3 regions of the Exiguobacterium sp. KKT215 genome follow, and region 1 is predicted to be linked to each of the others. Evidence: riboswitches for the same ligand, from Rfam matches in the RefSeq annotation. Region 1 holds a riboswitch; each other region holds the start of a gene.
What was found. A riboswitch is a leader RNA that binds a small molecule or an ion and turns the genes downstream of it on or off. The one in region 1 is predicted to bind thiamine pyrophosphate.

Region 1 (5,874 bases):
GCGAACATCAACTTCAAATTTATCTCGTCCGGGATGAAGGAGATTTGGCGGTCGAGACGGCGGACAATCTGCGTCACGGCTTGCAGTACGCGAAGCTCGACGTGCGTGAAGTCAGTCCTGGTGTCGTCGGATCGATTGCGCCTTCTCCGTATACGATTATCATTTTTACCGGAGAAGATTCATCGAGATGGCCGTTCGTCGCGATGAAGCGTTACGTCGAACAGGGCGGCAACCTCGTGTTCGCGAACCGGTTCAAAGACCCCGCGTGGAACGCGTTGACCGGGATTGAAGAAATTGGTGAGTATGTGCCGGACGTATACGGCTTGAATTTCGAGGAGACGATTTTCCCGGGCTATGTCGACTTGAATCCGCCGGACGACCTGTTCGTTCATAGCGTCGTCGACTTTGCGATCGCGGATGACGCCAACGTCATGTTGTCAGCCGAAGGTTTCCCAATCCTGTGGGAATACGGAGTCGGCGAAGGGAACGTCCTATACTGGAACACGACCATCACGAACCAAAAGATGATTCGCGGGCTGTTCGTGCAGACGCTCGGCACGATGCCACCGGCGTTCGTCACGGCACAAGCGGCCATCAAACTCATGTACATTGATGATTTCCCGGCACCGGTCATGGATGGGAAGATGAAAGATGTCTCTGCCACCCCGCTTGATAAATCCGTCAAAGACTTCTTCGCCGAAGATTGGTGGGAAGACATGGTCGATTTAGCGAAAGACGACGATGTGATTTATACAGGTGCCATGATTGGGACGTATGAGGAAGAGATGGAACTTGTCGATGAGCAGTTGATTAAGCGCGGCGAGTTTCCGATGTTGTATTTCGGGCGAAAACTGATTGCCCACGGCGGTGAAATCGGCCTGCATGGCTATAATCATCAGTCGCTCGTCACGGCCGATGAACCGATTGATCCGACGTATGGATATATCCCGTGGAAAGATAAAGACGAGATGAAACGGTCGTTATTACAGGCCGAATCCGTATTTGCGAACTATTTCCCGGCCGAGACGCTCAAGTCATACGTCCCACCGTCGAACGCGCTCAACCGGACCGGGGTCGATGCGATTGCCGAGGCGTTGCCGGAACTTCGTACAATCGCCTCGCTCTACACCGGAGAACCGGAAAGCGGGGATTTCGTGCAAGAGTTCGAATTTGATGCGACGCACCCGAATCTCTATCATTTCCCGCGCGTGACGAGCGATTACGGGGAAGAGCGCGGCTCGATTTTTCAGATGGTCGATGCAATCGCCAACTTCGGCGTGTTTTCACACTTCATTCACCCGGATGATGTCATCGATCCAGACCGGGCCTTCGGACGGGACTGGGATACGATGTTCACGAGCCTGCGAAAAATCGTCCATGACGTGAGAGACCAATATCCGCATCTCGAAGCGTATACGCAACATTACGCGACCGAAAAGATGATCACCTACCAACAAGCTGATTTGAACGTCACGTTCGATGAGTCGACGGTCTATTTGGCCGGGGAAGGGCTCGTCAACCCGTCTCATTTTACGATTCGCCTGAAACCGGGCCAGTCACTCGAGACAGGAAAGTTTGATTTCGGGACGGTCGAGCAGTGGGAGGCCGACCGACCGCTCTATCTCGTCAAACTGACATCGGCGAACGCTGAGATCGACATCAAGGGGGAAGCGCAATGAAAATCGGACTTGTCTTAGAGGGCAGTTATCCGTACGTGAGCGGAGGCGTATCGAGCTGGACGCAGACGTTAATCGAGGCGATGCCCGAGGTGTCGTTTGAAATCATCTCGATTCAACCGACCGAGAAACGGCCAGAAGACATGAAATACGCGCTCCCTCCGAACGTCTCCGGCATCACCCATCTGTATTTGAACGACGTAGGTGAACGCGCGAGGGGACGATTGAAGTGGGGTGCCGACGACGAACAGAACGTGTCGGATTGGCTCATGTTAAGAAGCCCGAACCGGCAAGCGTTGCGACTACTCGGGAAAGAAGTGCCTTCGAGCGAGGCGTTTTTCGCGAGCGAGTTCTTTTGGCGCAACGTGAAGGCCGCCTACGCCGAAGAGATGAACGGCGGCTCGTTCATCGACTATTTCTGGATGTGGCAAAGCATGTACACCCCGATTTTGCGGGTGCTCCATCAGCCGCTCCCGAAAGTCGACCTCGTCCATTCCGTATCGACAGGTTATGCCGGGGTAGTCGCTTCCTACATGAAAGAGACGCAAGGGATCCCGTTCATCTTGACCGAGCATGGCATTTATTCCCGTGAACGCGAGGAAGAAATTTTACAGTCGTATTGGATTCCGGCGCCGTATAAGCCGAGATGGGTTCGGTTCTTCCACCACTTGTCCCGCGAGGCGTATAACGCGGCCGATGAGATTATCACCTTGTTCGAGCGGAATCGCGAATATCAGGAATGGATCGGCGCCCCGAGCGAGAAGACGAAAATTATCGCCAATGGGATTGCCGACCGACAAATCCAGGCGACGGTCGATCGTCCGGAGCACGACCTCTTTCAAATCGGTGCCATCGTCCGCCTCGTTCCCATCAAAGACTTGAAGACGATGATTTACGCCGCCAAGATTTTGCAGGAGCGGCATCGTCTGTTCAAACTGACAATCATGGGTCCACTCGACGAGGATGAAGAATATGCGGAAGAGTGCCGTCTGCTCATCGAACAGAGCGGATTGAGCGATTATGTCGAACTGGCCGGGAAAGTGGACGTCCAAACGTATTTGCCGACCTTTGATCTACTACTCCTGACGAGCATCTCGGAAGGGCAGCCGCTCGCGATTCTCGAAGGCATGGCCGCCGGGATTCCGTGGGTCGCCACCGATGTCGGCGCCTGTTCCGAGCTTTTATACGGACGAGCGGATGACCCGTTTGGTCCGGCCGGTTTCATCGTGCCACCGGTTCATCCGGAAGCGGTCGCCGACAAAGTCGAATGGATGATGGATTACCCGCAGGAACGAATGCGGTTCGGCAAGAACGGACGGGAGCGGGTCCGCCAATATTATCGTCTCCAACAAGTCGTGGACCGCTATAAGGCTATCTATGAAGCGAGGAGGGAACAGTATGGCGGGCATCGGGTTTAAGTTACAGAAGTTGTTCCAAGAAGACTACTATTCGTCCCGGCTGAAGGCGTACACGTTCTCCGGCCTCGTCACATCCGGACCGTGGTTGATTGTCATCTTGGTCGTCGGTACGATTCAATGGTTGGCGTTCCAAATGCCGACGTTGTCGCTCGCCGAACGGACGCTCTTCATGATCTCGGTCTCGTACGCGTTCATCTTCTCGCAAATCTTGTTCAGTTTTCAACAGCTCGTCGTCACCCGATACGTGGCGGACTTGTTTTATGAGAAGAAGGCACATGAGATTTTCCCGGTGTTCACCGGGATGCTCAAAGTGACGATTCTCGCGGCAAGCTTGCTGTATAGTATCTTTTGGCTATTGTCGCCGCTCGATTTTCTGTACAAACTGACGTTGTTCGTTTTATTCATGACGATTAACGTCATCTGGGTCATGTTCTTGTTTTTAAGTGCCGCCAAGTATTATCAAGCGGTGGCCTATAGCTTCCTGCTCGGCGGACTTATCTCGGTCGGGAGCGTCTATGCGATTAGCCGTCTCATGGTCGACCCGTCGAGTCTCGAGCTGTTGCTCGGTTTCACGGTCGGGATGATTGTGACGTTGTTCGGGTTGTTCTTCGCGATGCTCCGGACGTTCCCGCTCCGTTACGCGGTGAAAGAGTTCTCGTACTTCAAGTACTTCGACCGCTATCCAGACTTGTTCGCCATCGGCGTGTTGTACGTGCTCGGGATTTGGGTCACGAATTTCATCATCTGGTTCGGTGAAGGACGTGTGATCATCGCGGACTCGTTCTTGTTCAACCCGTATTATGACACGGCCATCTTTTGGTCCTACTTGACGATTATCCCGACGCAGCTCTTGTTCGTCGTCGCTGTCGAGACCCGGTTTTATGAGCGCTACCGTACGTTTTATGGATTGATCAACTACGGTGGGGCACTCCATCAAATCGAGAAGGCGAAACAGACGATGACGTCCGTATTGAAAAATGAGTTGATTCGACTCGCACGGAGCCAAGGCGTGGTGACGCTGTTCGCCATCCTAATGGCGGGCGTGTTCGTCAGTTGGATTGGTGTCCCGGATGAGATCGGTCAAATCTTTCGGATGACGACGCTCGCGGCGTTCGCGAATGCGATGATTCTCATCTTGACGTTGTTGTTGCTCTATTTCGAGGACCGGCGCGGGGCGTTGTTCGTCAACATCTCGTTCTTCACGTTGAACGCGTTGTTCACGTTACTGCTCTTGCCGCGCGGCATCGATTGGTACGGTGTCGGCTTTGCCGTCAGCACGACGATCACGTTCTTCTTGGCCGGCCTGCGTTTGATTTATTATATGGGCAAAGTTGATTATTACGTGTTCGCCGCCTCAAACCGGCGCAAGCTCGGCACCGAGCGGTTCTCGCAAATGGGGACGTTGTTGAACCGGCGATTCTCACGATAAAGGGTTTTCAGTACGGAGAAAGACTGATATGATGTGGTCGTAGATGACCGAATTTCATAATGTTTACCACTAGGGGAGTCGCGTGACGCGGCTGAGATGGACGAGGTCCAGACCCTTTGAACCTGATCTAGTTCACGCTAGCGTAGGGAAGTGGGCGAACCGATTGTTTTCGTACACTTTGTGTAAATCCGACGCCGCTTCCGTTATGGAAGGCGGCGTCTTTTTTGATTACAAAGGAGGAGAAAACATGACATTCACCGCACATTTACGACAAGAGGCCGATGCCTTGTTTCAAGCCAGCTTTGACCATCCGTTCGTCCGCGAGCTCGGAACGGGTGAACTCGACGAGGCGAAGTTTCGGCATTACGTCATGCAAGACTCGTATTATTTGAATCAGTTCTCGAAAGTACAGGCGAAAGGCGCGACACTCGCCCCGAACATGGAAGTAGCGAGCCGCTTTTTGACGCACGCGCTCCATACCATCGAAGCAGAGCATGCGCTGCATCGTGAGTTTTTCACCTTGCTCAACGTGACGGAGGCGGAGTGGGCGACGTTTGAGCCGGCCCCGACGGCTTACGCCTATGCGCTCCATATGCAACATGCCGGTCCAACGCTCGGTGACGTGCTCGCAGCAATTTTGCCGTGCTATTGGGTTTATTACGAGATTGGCGAACGCATGAAAGACACGACACCCGACCACCCGATTTATGCGACGTGGATTGCGACGTACGGGTCGGAATGGTTCCGCGACCTCGTCGAGGAACAGATTGAACGGCTCGACGTGCTCGCTGGGCAGGCGACGGCGGAAGAACGGGTCCGGTATCAACAGCTGTTCTTGAAGAGTTGTTATTACGAGCATGCGTTTTGGGAGATGGCGTGGACGCTCGAGTCGTGGGATTTACCGGCGGGGGTGACACGATGAAGCGCGACTTATGGGACAAAGTCAGAGCCGAACGGCCACTCATCCACAACATCACGAATATCGTCGTCGCCAACTTTTCAGCGAACGGGTTGCTCGCCATCGGGGCGGCCCCGGTCATGGCGTCCGCGGTCGAAGAAGTGGCCGAGATGGCGTCTTTAAGCGATGCGCTCGTGCTCAATATCGGTACACTCGATGCAATGACGGAACGTACGATGATTCGAGCCGGACAGGCGGCGAATCAAGCAGGTAGTCCGATCGTCTTCGATCCGGTTGGTGTCGGGGCGACCTCATTTCGGCGCGACGTCGCCCAGGCGATTCTGCAATCTGTCCGTGTGACGGTCATCCGTGGGAATGCCGGAGAAATCGCGACATTGATTGGTCTCGACGCGGCGGCGCGCGGCGTTGACGCTGGGGAAACGCGGGATGATT
Region 2 (5,874 bases), 1.1 Mb from region 1:
TAAACGCTGCGTTATGGATTCGAGTTCGAAATACGCTTGGGGAAGGCCCGTGTTGGGATGCGGAACTGAAACGCTTCTATTGGGTCGATATCGAGGGACATACACTTTGGTGGTACGATGAGAAAGAAGATGAACTGTCGTCGTTCGATATGGGACAACAGATCGGGTTCGCGGTCCCGAAAGTGACGGACGGCGTCGTCGTCGGCTTGAAAGACGGAATCTATGAGTGGGACGAGACGTCAAAAGAGCTCGATAAAATCGTCGAACTCGACGACCCGGAAGAAAAGCTCCGCTTCAATGACGGAAAAGCCGACCCGTACGGCCGCATCTTCGCCGGCACGCTCCATCTTGAAGACGAGGCGGAACAAGCGACGCTATACCGGTTGAATCGCGACGGCACGACCGAGGTCATGTTGAGCGAGTTGACATTATCGAACGGACTGACATGGTCACCCGACCATTCGACGTTCTATCATATCGATACACCGACCGAGACGGTCCGTAAATACGCCTTTGACTTGAAGACGGGAACGCTCGGCGAAGGGGAGGCCATCATCGATTTCACCGTCGAGGAAGGATTCCCGGACGGCATGACGTCCGATGAGGAAGGGTTCTTATGGATTGCACACTTTGCTGGCGGCCGCGTCTCGCGCTGGAACCCGGAGACGGGTGAAAAAGTGCTCGAGGTGCTCGTGCCGGCCCCGAACGTCACATCGTGTTGTTTTGTCGGCGACGAATTGAACCAACTCGCCATCACGACGGCTCGTGAAGGGATGGATGACGAGGCGCTCAAAGCCCATCCGGACGCAGGGTCGGTTTTTAAAATCGATACAGACGTGAAAGGGATGCCGCTCTATCGGTTTGGACGATAAGGAGGTAAAGAGATGGTGAAGCGATTGCTCGTTCGTGCAGGCATCGGTTTGGCACTCGCGGCAGTGGCCCGGGTCGGGATTCAAAAACTATTGGATGCGAACCGGGAAGACGACCACACGTATTTGAATCCGCGCTGGGATGAGGCCCCGAGTGTCGATGCCGATAAGGATGAGGATGAGGTCGGTCTGACGCAGCTCGATTCGATTTATCGGGCCGAGTGGCAGGCGAACACGTATCCCCGCTCCGAGGCGGAACGCAAGGCGTTGGAAGAATAGGGAAAGGAACACGTCCGGGAACGGGCGTGTTTTTTTTCTTGACAAGACAATGGTGACCCGTCATTATCTAAAAAGTAATGATTACGATTTAGGAGTGGGGATACATGAAACGAATTCCAATCACGGTGCTGTCCGGTTATTTAGGGAGCGGCAAGACGACGTTGATGAATCATCTGTTGAACAATCGGTCCGGCAAGAAATATGCGGTCATCGTCAACGACATGAGCGAGTTGAACATCGACGAACGATTGATCGAGCAGAACGGCTTCTCGCGGACGGACGAAAAATTGGTCGAGCTATTGAACGGCTGCATCTGTTGCACGCTCCGTGAGGACCTGCTCGAAGCGGTACAGGAGATCACGAACGACCGTGAGCTCGACGGGATTATCATCGAGTCATCTGGCATCTCAGAACCGATTCCGGTCGCCCAAACGTTTACATACGCCGATGACGCCCTTGGCATCGACTTGACGAGCCGTGTCTATATCGATGCGATGGTGACGGTCGTCGATGCGTATCGGTTCTTGAAAGATTTCAACTCGGGCGAGTCGCTTCATGAACGGAAGCAGGCCATCGATGAGACGGACGTCCGCGAAGTCGTCGACCTGCTTGTCGACCAAATCGAGTTCGCGGACATCATCGTCTTGAACAAGGCGGACCGCGTGACCGAGACAGAACTCGGTGAGATGGCCGGGCTGTTGAAGGCGCTCAATCCAACCGCCAAACTGTTGACGTCAGTTTACGCGAACGTGGAGTTGACGGAGCTGTTGGACGTCAATCTTTTCGATTTCGAGCAGGCGATGCACGCCGCCGGCTGGATTCAAGAACTAGAGGCCGAGACACACACACCAGAGACGGAGGAATACGGCATCAGTTCGTTCGTCTATCGCCGCCGCCGTCCGTTTCATCCGGAGCGGCTCCACGCCTGGATCGAGGCGTTCCCGGATCAAGTCGTCCGCGCCAAAGGTTTCTTATGGATCGCCTCCCGGAACGACATCGCCTGCCTGTTCTCGCAAGCGGGGTACGCATCGACGCTCGAACACGCGGGACGTTGGCTCGCGACGCTGCCGGAGGAAGAGCGGAGTCTCATGTTCACGGCAGAACCTGAGCTCGCCGCCGACTACGTCGAGCCGAACGGGGACCGTCAGACGGAGCTCGTCTTGATCGGGCAGCGGATGGAGCGTGCGGTCATCGAGGCCGGACTCGACGCGTGTCTGTTGACGGATGAGGAGATGGCGCTCGATTGGACGACGTTGCAGGACACGCTTCCGGGGAACGGTATCGTGACTTTCACATAAACCGTTTACAAATTCGGAGCGGTCGTCTATACTTCTCGTTGCATAGATAACCGCATACATTGGACTACACTAGGGGTGCTTCGGCTGAGATGTGAGCATGGCTCCAATCCCTTATGACTCGATCCGGGTAATACCGGCGTGAGGAAGTGTGGCACTTTTTCTAATGGATTTTTACATTGGACGAGTGGCCGCATTCTCATGGATGCGGCTTTTTTGTGTACATACAATAAGGGGGAATAGAACATGAACAACCAATGTGGTACGAGTCCGATTGTCGGATTCCGCTTTACGCTGAGCCCAATGACATCTGATTTTGTGAGTGTCATCAAAGGGGCATTGAAAGAGACGAACTTGCAAAACGTTTGGCGGCATACCGATGACGTCTCGACGGTCATCCGGGGACGCAGTCAGCATGTGTTCGACGTGGCCAAAGCCGTCTTGTCACATGCAACGAAGACCGGGGAACATGTGTCGATGAGCGGGACGTTCTCGGTCGGGTGCCCAGGCGACACGGCAGGAGACAATCTGCTCGACGTGACGACTGATCCTGTGAACGGTCCTGTATCGACCCAGTACGTCTCTTCTCAGTTCGCCCTCTATCCGCTCGGGGACGCGAAGTATATGGACATCATCTACGAAGAAATTGCGTTTGCGAAAGAGCGTGGCGTCTTCAATGACTCGATGCATTACGCCTCGGGCATTCACGGCGACATCGAACCGGTGTTTTCATTTTACGAGGCGACGTTCGACCGGGTCCGTGCGAAGACGAGCCACGTCGTCATGACGGTGACGTTCAGCGTGAACAGCCCGTCACACGAGGGACGTAACGATGCTTAAGTCGTGGAAGTTAAAAGAAATCGTCTTGTTGGCCATTTTATCGGTCGTATTCGCTGTCGTCTATTTGGCGTTCGTCCATGTCGGGAATCTATGGGCTGGCTTGATCGGACCGATCGCGTACGAATGGATTTTCGGCATCTGGTTCATCGTCTCGATTATTGCGGCTTATATCATCCGCCGACCTGGCGCCGCATTCTTGTCCGAAGTGCTTGCGGCGACGATTGAGATGATGATTGGGAACGCGATTGGACCTCGTATGATTTTAGTCGGGATCATTCAAGGACTTGGTGCTGAAGCGGCGTTTGCGGTCACGGGCTACAAGCGATATGACCTTTGGGTGCTCATGCTGGCCGGATTTGGTGCAGCTGCGACGAGTTTCGCGTATACGTACGTCATGGGTGGACTTGCTGCCCTCAGTCCGACATACGTGGCGACGATGTTCGCGTTACGAGCGACGAGCGGGATGATCATTGCCGGTCTGGGAGGTAAGATTTTAAGCGACTTGTTGCTTCGGACGGGTGCGCTCGAAGGGTATGCCATCGCGCGTCAGGGACGTGTGCATGGTTGAGGCAGAACAGCTGTCATTCCGCTATCCGGAAAAACAGAGCAAAGTATTGACGGACATCACGCTTCAATTAACGGCTGGGAGGACTCTCATTACAGGGGCGAGCGGGTCGGGGAAATCGACATTGTTCTCTTTGTTGAATCGTCTGTATCCAGAGAACTGCGATGGAATCGTGACGGGCAAACTATATTTGTTTGACCGCTCTTATGATACGTATGCAGCTGGTGAGGTGAATCGTCGTGTCGGAACGGTGTTTCAAGATCCTGACAGTCAGTTCGTCATGCAGACGGTCGAGGAGGAATTGATTTTCACACTCGAAAATTTTGCCGTGGCGAGGGACGAGATGATGACGCGTGTGGCCAATATTTTAGCGGAATTGCAGTTGACCGATTATCGTGACCGAGTCATTCATGACCTTTCAGGTGGAGAAAAGCAACAAATCGCTGTCGCCTGCGCCTTGATCGGGAAGCCAGAATGGCTACTGCTCGATGAGCCGCTCGCGCACCTTGATCCCGAGACATCAACCCGTTTCGTTCAGTGGCTCGACAACGTCGCACAGACGGTAAACGTTGTCGTCATCGAACATCGACCCTTCCTATGGGGCGGGTTCTTCGACAGAGAAGTGGAACTCGTGAACGGACGCATCAACTATGATGGACCGTTCGTTGCCCGCCCGGATTATACGTTCTCTCCGGTTGAGGTGACAAAAGGAGATGATTTTTTATTTCACGTACCGCAATTAAACAAAAAAACATTCAATTTAGCAGCGAGCAAGCTGACCGTCGCCGAGGGTGATCTCATTGCCGTACTCGGTCGAAACGGCAGTGGCAAATCGACTTGGCTCAAGAGCCTTGCCCGCGAACATCAAGAAGTCGGACTCGTCCCACAATCTCCGGCTCATCTGTTTATCACGAGTGATGTGTCATGTGAGCTCGCATATGGCCATAATCGTCCGATTGGGGACATCATGAACCGGCTCGGACTTGGACCGTTTCGTAACGACCACCCACTCTCGCTTAGTCACGGGCAAAAACGAAGGCTCGCCATCGGCGTGATGATGCTCTCGAATAAACGGCTCATCGCGTTCGATGAACCGACTGCTGGACAAGATGAGGTATCGCTTCGTGCGCTTTATGAATTGATGGTTGAACGAATCCGCGCCGGCCAGACGGTTCTGTTTGTGACACACGACCTTAGTTTCGCCCGAATCGCGAACACCTATTACTTGATGCATGAAGGTTACTTGAGTGGGCCATATGATGCATCGCTCTGGAATGAGACAGAGCTACTACAAGCTCACGGTTTATTGCTGGAGGAATCGTGATGACGTTTCAAGAGATGAATCCGACGATCAAATTTATGACCGTGACGTGTCTCATGTTCGGTCTTGCCTTTATGTACAATCCATGGACGCCGCTTACGGTATTCATCGGAACGCTTATACTTCAAATTCTTTTTTCTAACGTGAACTGGAAGCGGTGGGGGCTATTCATGATTCCGTTTTTATTCACCGCGCTCGGGACATTGTGGACGACGCTCGTCTTTGGAAAAGAGACGGGCGGGGAGGTCATGTTCACGCTGTTCGGCAACGACGTCACCGTCGAAAATGTGATACTAGCAGCGACGCTCTCCTTACGGGTATTAGCATTCACCGCGTTGTCACTCCTGTTCACGTTGACGACGGACCCCAAACGGTTCGTCTACAGCTTGATGCAACAAGGGAAGTTGTCGCCTAAAATCGCTTACAGTGTCTTCGTCGGCTTTCGTTTCTTTCCGATTTTGAAGCATGAACTGATGCAGCTGTATGAAACGCATGCTTTGCGAGGCGTTCGTTTAGAGACGCGACTCGAACGCATTCGGCACGTTCCGAATTTAATCATCCCGCTTCTGGCCGGATCAATCCGACAAGCGGAACGCATCGCGTTCTCGATGGAGGCACGCGGGTTCACGGGGGAGCCTCGAGCTACCTATGAAGTGGTTCCCGTCACGCGGAGTGACTTTCTGATGGCGTCGCTCTTGATTGTAT
Region 3 (5,874 bases), 1.4 Mb from region 1:
CGCGCATCAACTCGCTGACTTGTTGAAAGGCGTCAAATGCCACGTCAACTTGATTCCAGTCAACCACGTGCTCGAGCGCGATTACGTCCGCACACCACGTAAACAAATTTTTGCCTTTGAAAAAGTGCTCAAAGATCGAAAAGTGAACGTGACGATTCGTCGCGAACAAGGTTCGGATATCGATGCGGCTTGTGGGCAGCTTCGAGCGAAGGAGCGCGAACAAGAAACGAGGTAATCACGAAGATGGAATTAGCATACCGAACCGACCGAGGCCAAGTGAGAGCACAGAACGAGGATGCCGTCTTGATTTTAGGGGACGAACATGCCGGAATTGCTCTCGTGGCCGACGGGATGGGGGGACATGAAGCCGGGGAGGTCGCGAGTCAGCTCGTCATCGAGCAGTTTCGCCGTGCCTTCTCGACGCTTCCGGCCTCGCCGATGGAGATGGAGAATTGGTTCCGCCAAAACGTGGAACTGGCCAATGATCAAGTGCTCGATTTCTCGAAACAAGCCAACCTCCTCATGATGGGGACGACGATTGCCGGTGTCTGTTGGCACGACGAGACGATCGTCATCGTCCACGTCGGGGATAGTCGTGTATATGCCTTGCGAGATGATAAGCTGCAGCAATTGACGGAAGATCATTCCTACGTGAACGTGTTGAAACAACTCGGCGAATTGACCGAGGAAGAGATGCGCGTCCATCCGAAACGTAACATTATCACCCGTTCAATCGGCTCGAATGAGCATGTCGAACCTGATCTGCAAGTGTTTGCCGAACCCGAGTTTGACACGATTTTAATCTGTACGGACGGCTTGACGACTCATTTGACTGATGAGGAAATCAAGCAAGTCTTGAAACGTCCCGTCTCGGCGGACGTCAAGGCGGATCAATTGATCGATCAAGCCAACCGTTTGGGTGGGAGTGACAACATCACCGTTGCCCTCGTCCAGTTCACAGATAGAAAGAGAGGATGAATCCGATGCGAAGTGGAGAACGAATCAACGATCGTTATCGGATCGAACAGCAAATCGGCAGCGGCGGCATGGCAAATGTCTACCGGGCTCACGATGAGATTTTAAACCGAACCGTCGCCATCAAGGTGTTGCGATCTGAATTCTCGCATAACGAACAATTTATACGCCGGTTCGAACGGGAAGCCCACGCGGCGACTAGTCTGAACCATCCGAATATCGTCGCCATCTACGACGTCGGAGACGAGCGTGACATCTATTACATCGTCATGGAACACGTCGATGGGATGACGCTCAAACAATATTTGCAAGAAGAGTACATATCTGTCGACGAGGCGCTTCGCATCATGGGACAGATTTGTGATGCCATCGACCATGCCCATGCGAATCGAATCATTCATCGGGACATCAAACCGCAAAACATGATGATCGATCAGAGCGGCAACGTCAAAGTGACGGACTTTGGGATTGCGGTGGCCATGTCGAACGCGACGCTGACCCATACGATGTCAGTGCTCGGCTCGGTCCATTACTTTTCTCCAGAACAGGCGCGCGGAAAGTTCGCCGATGAGAAGTCAGATATTTATTCACTCGGTGCCGTCCTGTATGAACTCGTGACCGGACGCGTTCCGTTCATCGGCGAGACGCCAGTCGCCGTCGCACTTCAACATTTGCAAGACGACCCGATTCGACCGATGGATTTGAACCCGAACATCCCGCAAGCGCTTGAGAACTGCATCATGCAGGCGCTGGCGAAATCACCGGGCGCCCGTCACACATCGGTCGCCGCCTTTAAGAAGGATTGCATGACGGCGCTCGACCCGGAACGTGCGAACGAACCGAAACGCCTCAGTACGGAACAGGACGCATTCGATCAGACGCTCGTCATGTCACCGGTCGTCCCGGACGAACCGAACGTCAAAGAGACACCGGAACAACCGGTCGCACCGAGCGAACCTGAGACAGCGAACCCGAAGCCGAAACGGAAGAAGAAGTGGTGGCTTTGGCTCCTACTCCTCTTCTTGTTGATTGGCGGCGGAATCGGGGCATATGTCATCGCCGATGAGATGTCCCGTGCCGTCGTGCCAGACGTCGTCGGGATGACGAACGACGAAGCGACGACCGAACTCGAAACAGCCGGTTTTGTCGTCGAAGCGACAGAGCGGGCGAGCGATAACATCGCCGCTGGCGACGTCATTTCGCAGACACCGCAAGCCGGTCGGAAACCGAAACGCGGAACGACCGTGACGATTGTCGTGTCGGCCGGGAAAGAGACGGTCGCGATGCCGGACGTCGAAGGATTGTCTCAGTCGGCGGCCGAGCGGACGCTCAAAGACCTCGACTTTGCGGATATCGAAATTCAATCCGAGGCGTCGGAGACGGTCGATAGCGGCGATGTCATCTCCCAGTCGATTGCTCCGGACAACGAGGTCGTCCCGTCTGAAGAGACGGTGACGCTCGTCGTCTCGACCGGTAGCAATAAAGTCGAACTCGCCAATTTAGCCGGGTATACGTTTGAGGAAGCGACGACGTACGCCGAACAGAATAGCTTGAAAATCGTCAAACGAGACGAGTATTCAACGAGCGTGCCCGCCAACCAAATCATTCGTCAGTTACCGACGGCCGGAACAGCCGTCGACCCGGGGACGGAATTGACCGTCATCGTGTCGCAAGGGGTCGAACCGACCGACGTCTCGATTGAACGGGAAGTCAACGTCGAAATCGATCCGCCTGCTGAAGGCGAAGAACCTGTGGCACTCGAGGTCGTCATTCGGACGGTAGACGCCCGTGGCGAAGTCGAAGTGTTGCGTGATAAGATAACGGAGACGACGACTTACTCGTATACGCTCGTCATTGCACCGGACGAAGTCGGAACCGCGACGATCGAAGTCGACGGGGAAGTCGTCCGGACGGATACGGTGACGTACGCACAAGCAAAAGATTCACAATGAAGAGGTGGCGCGCGCGTCGCCTCTTTTTCTAAGGAGGTCATAGGATGAAAGGTACGATTATTCGATTACAAGGCGGGTTTTATGATGTCATGACGGAAGAGAAACAAGAGATCCGTTGTCGCGCCCGCGGCAATTTCCGCAACCGGAACATCTCGCCGGTCGTCGGCGACGATGTCGATATTCAAGACCAAGGGGACGGCACAGGCTATATCTTGGCCGTCGATGAGCGGTCGAACCATCTCGTCCGCCCGCCGATCGCTAACATCGATCAAGCGTTCTTGCTGTTCTCGGTCAAGGAACCGGCATTCTCGTTCCATCTGCTCGACCGTTTCCTCGTCTTAATCGAATCGAAGCAAGTCCATCCGATTATTGTCTTAACGAAAATGGACTTGTTGACGGAGTCGGAACTCGAAACGATTCAAGCGGCAGCGGCCTTATATCGGTCAATCGGCTATGAGGTCATCGAGACGTCGACGGAGACCGGGTCGGGGATTGAACAAATTCGTGGGTCGTTTAAAGAGAAGACGAGCGTGTTTGCCGGACAGACCGGAGTCGGCAAGAGTTCGCTCTTGAACGCGGTCGCGCCGGAACTAGAACTCGCGACCGGGAAAATCTCGAAGTCGCTCGGCCGAGGCAAGCACACGACGCGTCACGTCACGCTCATCACGCTCGCTGACGGGCTCGTCGCTGACACGCCTGGTTTCTCAAGCCTCGAGTTCCCAGAAGAACTCGAAGTCGAGGAGATGCGTTGGTGCTTCCCTGAGTTCGTCGAGCGGCACGACGACTGTAAGTTCCGAGGCTGTGCCCATTTGAACGAACCGGGTTGTGCCGTCAAAGCGGCCGTCGAGGCGGGAGAAATCGCTTCCACCCGTTATGAGAATTATGTTACGTTTATGGCAGAGTTAAACGATAGACAACGGAGGTACTGACATGATTAAAATTGCACCCTCGATTTTAGCGGCGGACTTCGCCAACCTAGAGGCAGAAGTGAAGGCGGTCCAAGAGGCCGGCGCGGATTATATCCATTTTGACGTCATGGACGGTCAATTCGTCCCGAACATCTCGATCGGTCTCCCGGTGCTCGCGAGCTTACGGAAGAAGTCGGACATGGTGTTAGACGTCCATTTGATGATCGACCAACCGGAGCGCTTCGTCGAAGACTTCATCAAGGCGGGAGCGGACATCGTCACCGTCCACGTCGAAGCGACGAACCATTTGCATCGCGTGCTTCAACAAATCAAGGCGGCCGGAGCCAAGTGTGGCGTCGTTCTCAACCCGCATACGCCGCTGTCATTGATTGAACACGTGCTCGGTGACGTCGACATGGTACTTCTCATGACGGTGAACCCTGGCTTTGGGGGTCAGAAGTTCATCGAATCGGTCGTGCCGAAAATCGCGGCGTTGAACGAGATGCGCCAAGCGCGCCGTCTCGACTTTGAAATCGAGATTGACGGCGGCGTCAATGCGGAGACTGCGAAATTATGTATCGATGCCGGTGCTGACGTGCTCGTGGCCGGCTCGGCCATCTATAACGAGCCGAGCTATAAAGACGCAATCGATAGCATTCGCAACGCATCTCGTGTATAATCGTCCATAGAACAACAAATATTGTCGCAAGGGGTGTCACATTTTGTGGCTGAGAGGCATACGCTAACCCTTTGAACCTGTTCCGTTCACACGGACGTAGGGATGTGGCGAAAATGCACGTTGCTACTCGATAGCAGCATGGCGTTTACGTCATGCTGCTTTTTGTCGTTCGCTCATATTTTAAGGAGGGAAATAGATGAAACAACGTTTAAAATTACAGGCGCTCATTGAAATCTCATTGTTCGCCGCACTCGGTTTGATTTTTGATTTGCTCATCCCGTTCCGGATGCCGCAAGGCGGGTCAATCAGCTTGGCGATGTTGCCGATTTTCGTCATGGCGTATCGTCACGGTTTGAAAGGCGGACTTGCGACCGGTGCACTTGTCGGAACGCTGCAACTGCTGTTCGGGGCCTACATCTTCACGCCGGTCCAGTTCCTGCTCGACTACACGTTCGCTTACGGTGTCGTCGGGATGGCGGGACTGTTTGCTGGTCAAGTGAAACGAGCCGCCAAGGATGAGGCGAAAAAGACGCTCGTCGTTTATTTGGTGCTCGGCGCGCTCCTCGGTTCACTGCTTCGTTACGGCGCCCACGTCTTGTCGGGGATCGTCTTCTTCGCCGAATACGCGGAAGGTCCGGTCGTCGCCTACTCGTTCGCCTATAACATGACGTACATGCTCCCGTCCTTCCTCGTGTCGGCCGTCGTCCTCGTCCTCTTGTTCGTCTCGGCGCCGCGCTTCGCGACGCTCGCGACCCGGGACGTCCGCTAATGCGGGTGTTGATTGTGGCGGCCAGCCCGGAACCAATCTCGGGACTCCCGCGTGACGTCGATTACATCATCGGCGTCGATGGGGGGTACGAGACACTGTTGAACCACGGGCTGAACCCAGATCTCGTCGTCGGCGATTTCGACTCCTTCACGGGCGAAGTGCCGATCGACGCCGTCCGCTATCCATCTGAGAAAGATGTGACCGACCTCGAGATCGCTCTCGAGGCGGCACGGGGGCATGGCGCGACGGAGATGATTGTCTACGGTGCGCTCGGCGGCCGGCTCGATATGACGCTCAGCAATATCGGTCTGCTCGAGGCGTATCCGGAGATGCGTCTCGTCACGGCAGGGCAGACGGTACGACTCGTCGGGTCGGGACGCTATGAACTCCCGCGTCAAGACGGTCACTATTTGTCGCTCATCCCATGGAAGCAGGCGAACGTGACCATCCGCGGCGTCAAATATCCGCTCGACCGTCACGATGTCGTCAGCCATGAGGCGCTCACCATCTCGAACGAATGGGACGATGAAGCGGCGGATTTGATCGTGCACGAAGGCATGGTGCTCGTGCTGTATGTCAAAAAATGAACAC

Region 2: linked by a shared signal. The riboswitch ahead of ACZ2GZ_RS07105 (YkoF family thiamine/hydroxymethylpyrimidine-binding protein) and the one ahead of tenA (thiaminase II) in region 1 are both predicted to bind thiamine pyrophosphate.
Region 3: linked by a shared signal. The riboswitch ahead of thiT (energy-coupled thiamine transporter ThiT) and the one ahead of tenA (thiaminase II) in region 1 are both predicted to bind thiamine pyrophosphate.

Annotation. Positions count from the first base shown of each region.
Region 1 covers NZ_CM145756.1:217,015-222,888, forward strand. The annotation lists gene ACZ2GZ_RS01290 (DUF2194 domain-containing protein) at 1-1,679, shown strand, start outside; gene pelF (GT4 family glycosyltransferase PelF) at 1,676-3,094, shown strand; gene pelG (exopolysaccharide Pel transporter PelG) at 3,075-4,523, shown strand; TPP riboswitch at 4,585-4,689, shown strand; gene tenA (thiaminase II) at 4,771-5,445, shown strand; gene thiM (hydroxyethylthiazole kinase) at 5,442-5,874, shown strand, end outside.
Region 2 covers NZ_CM145756.1:1,363,168-1,369,041, forward strand. The annotation lists gene ACZ2GZ_RS07090 (SMP-30/gluconolactonase/LRE family protein) at 1-872, shown strand, start outside; gene ACZ2GZ_RS07095 (hypothetical protein) at 885-1,148, shown strand; gene ACZ2GZ_RS07100 (GTP-binding protein) at 1,253-2,446, shown strand; TPP riboswitch at 2,508-2,608, shown strand; gene ACZ2GZ_RS07105 (YkoF family thiamine/hydroxymethylpyrimidine-binding protein) at 2,690-3,283, shown strand; gene ACZ2GZ_RS07110 (ECF transporter S component) at 3,276-3,851, shown strand; gene ACZ2GZ_RS07115 (ABC transporter ATP-binding protein) at 3,844-5,172, shown strand; gene ACZ2GZ_RS07120 (energy-coupling factor transporter transmembrane component T family protein) at 5,172-5,874, shown strand, end outside.
Region 3 covers NZ_CM145756.1:1,821,224-1,827,097, reverse strand. The annotation lists gene rlmN (dual-specificity RNA methyltransferase RlmN) at 1-235, shown strand, start outside; gene ACZ2GZ_RS09510 (Stp1/IreP family PP2C-type Ser/Thr phosphatase) at 244-978, shown strand; gene pknB (Stk1 family PASTA domain-containing Ser/Thr kinase) at 984-2,927, shown strand; gene rsgA (ribosome small subunit-dependent GTPase A) at 2,972-3,856, shown strand; gene rpe (ribulose-phosphate 3-epimerase) at 3,858-4,514, shown strand; TPP riboswitch at 4,534-4,634, shown strand; gene thiT (energy-coupled thiamine transporter ThiT) at 4,711-5,283, shown strand; gene ACZ2GZ_RS09485 (thiamine diphosphokinase) at 5,283-5,870, shown strand.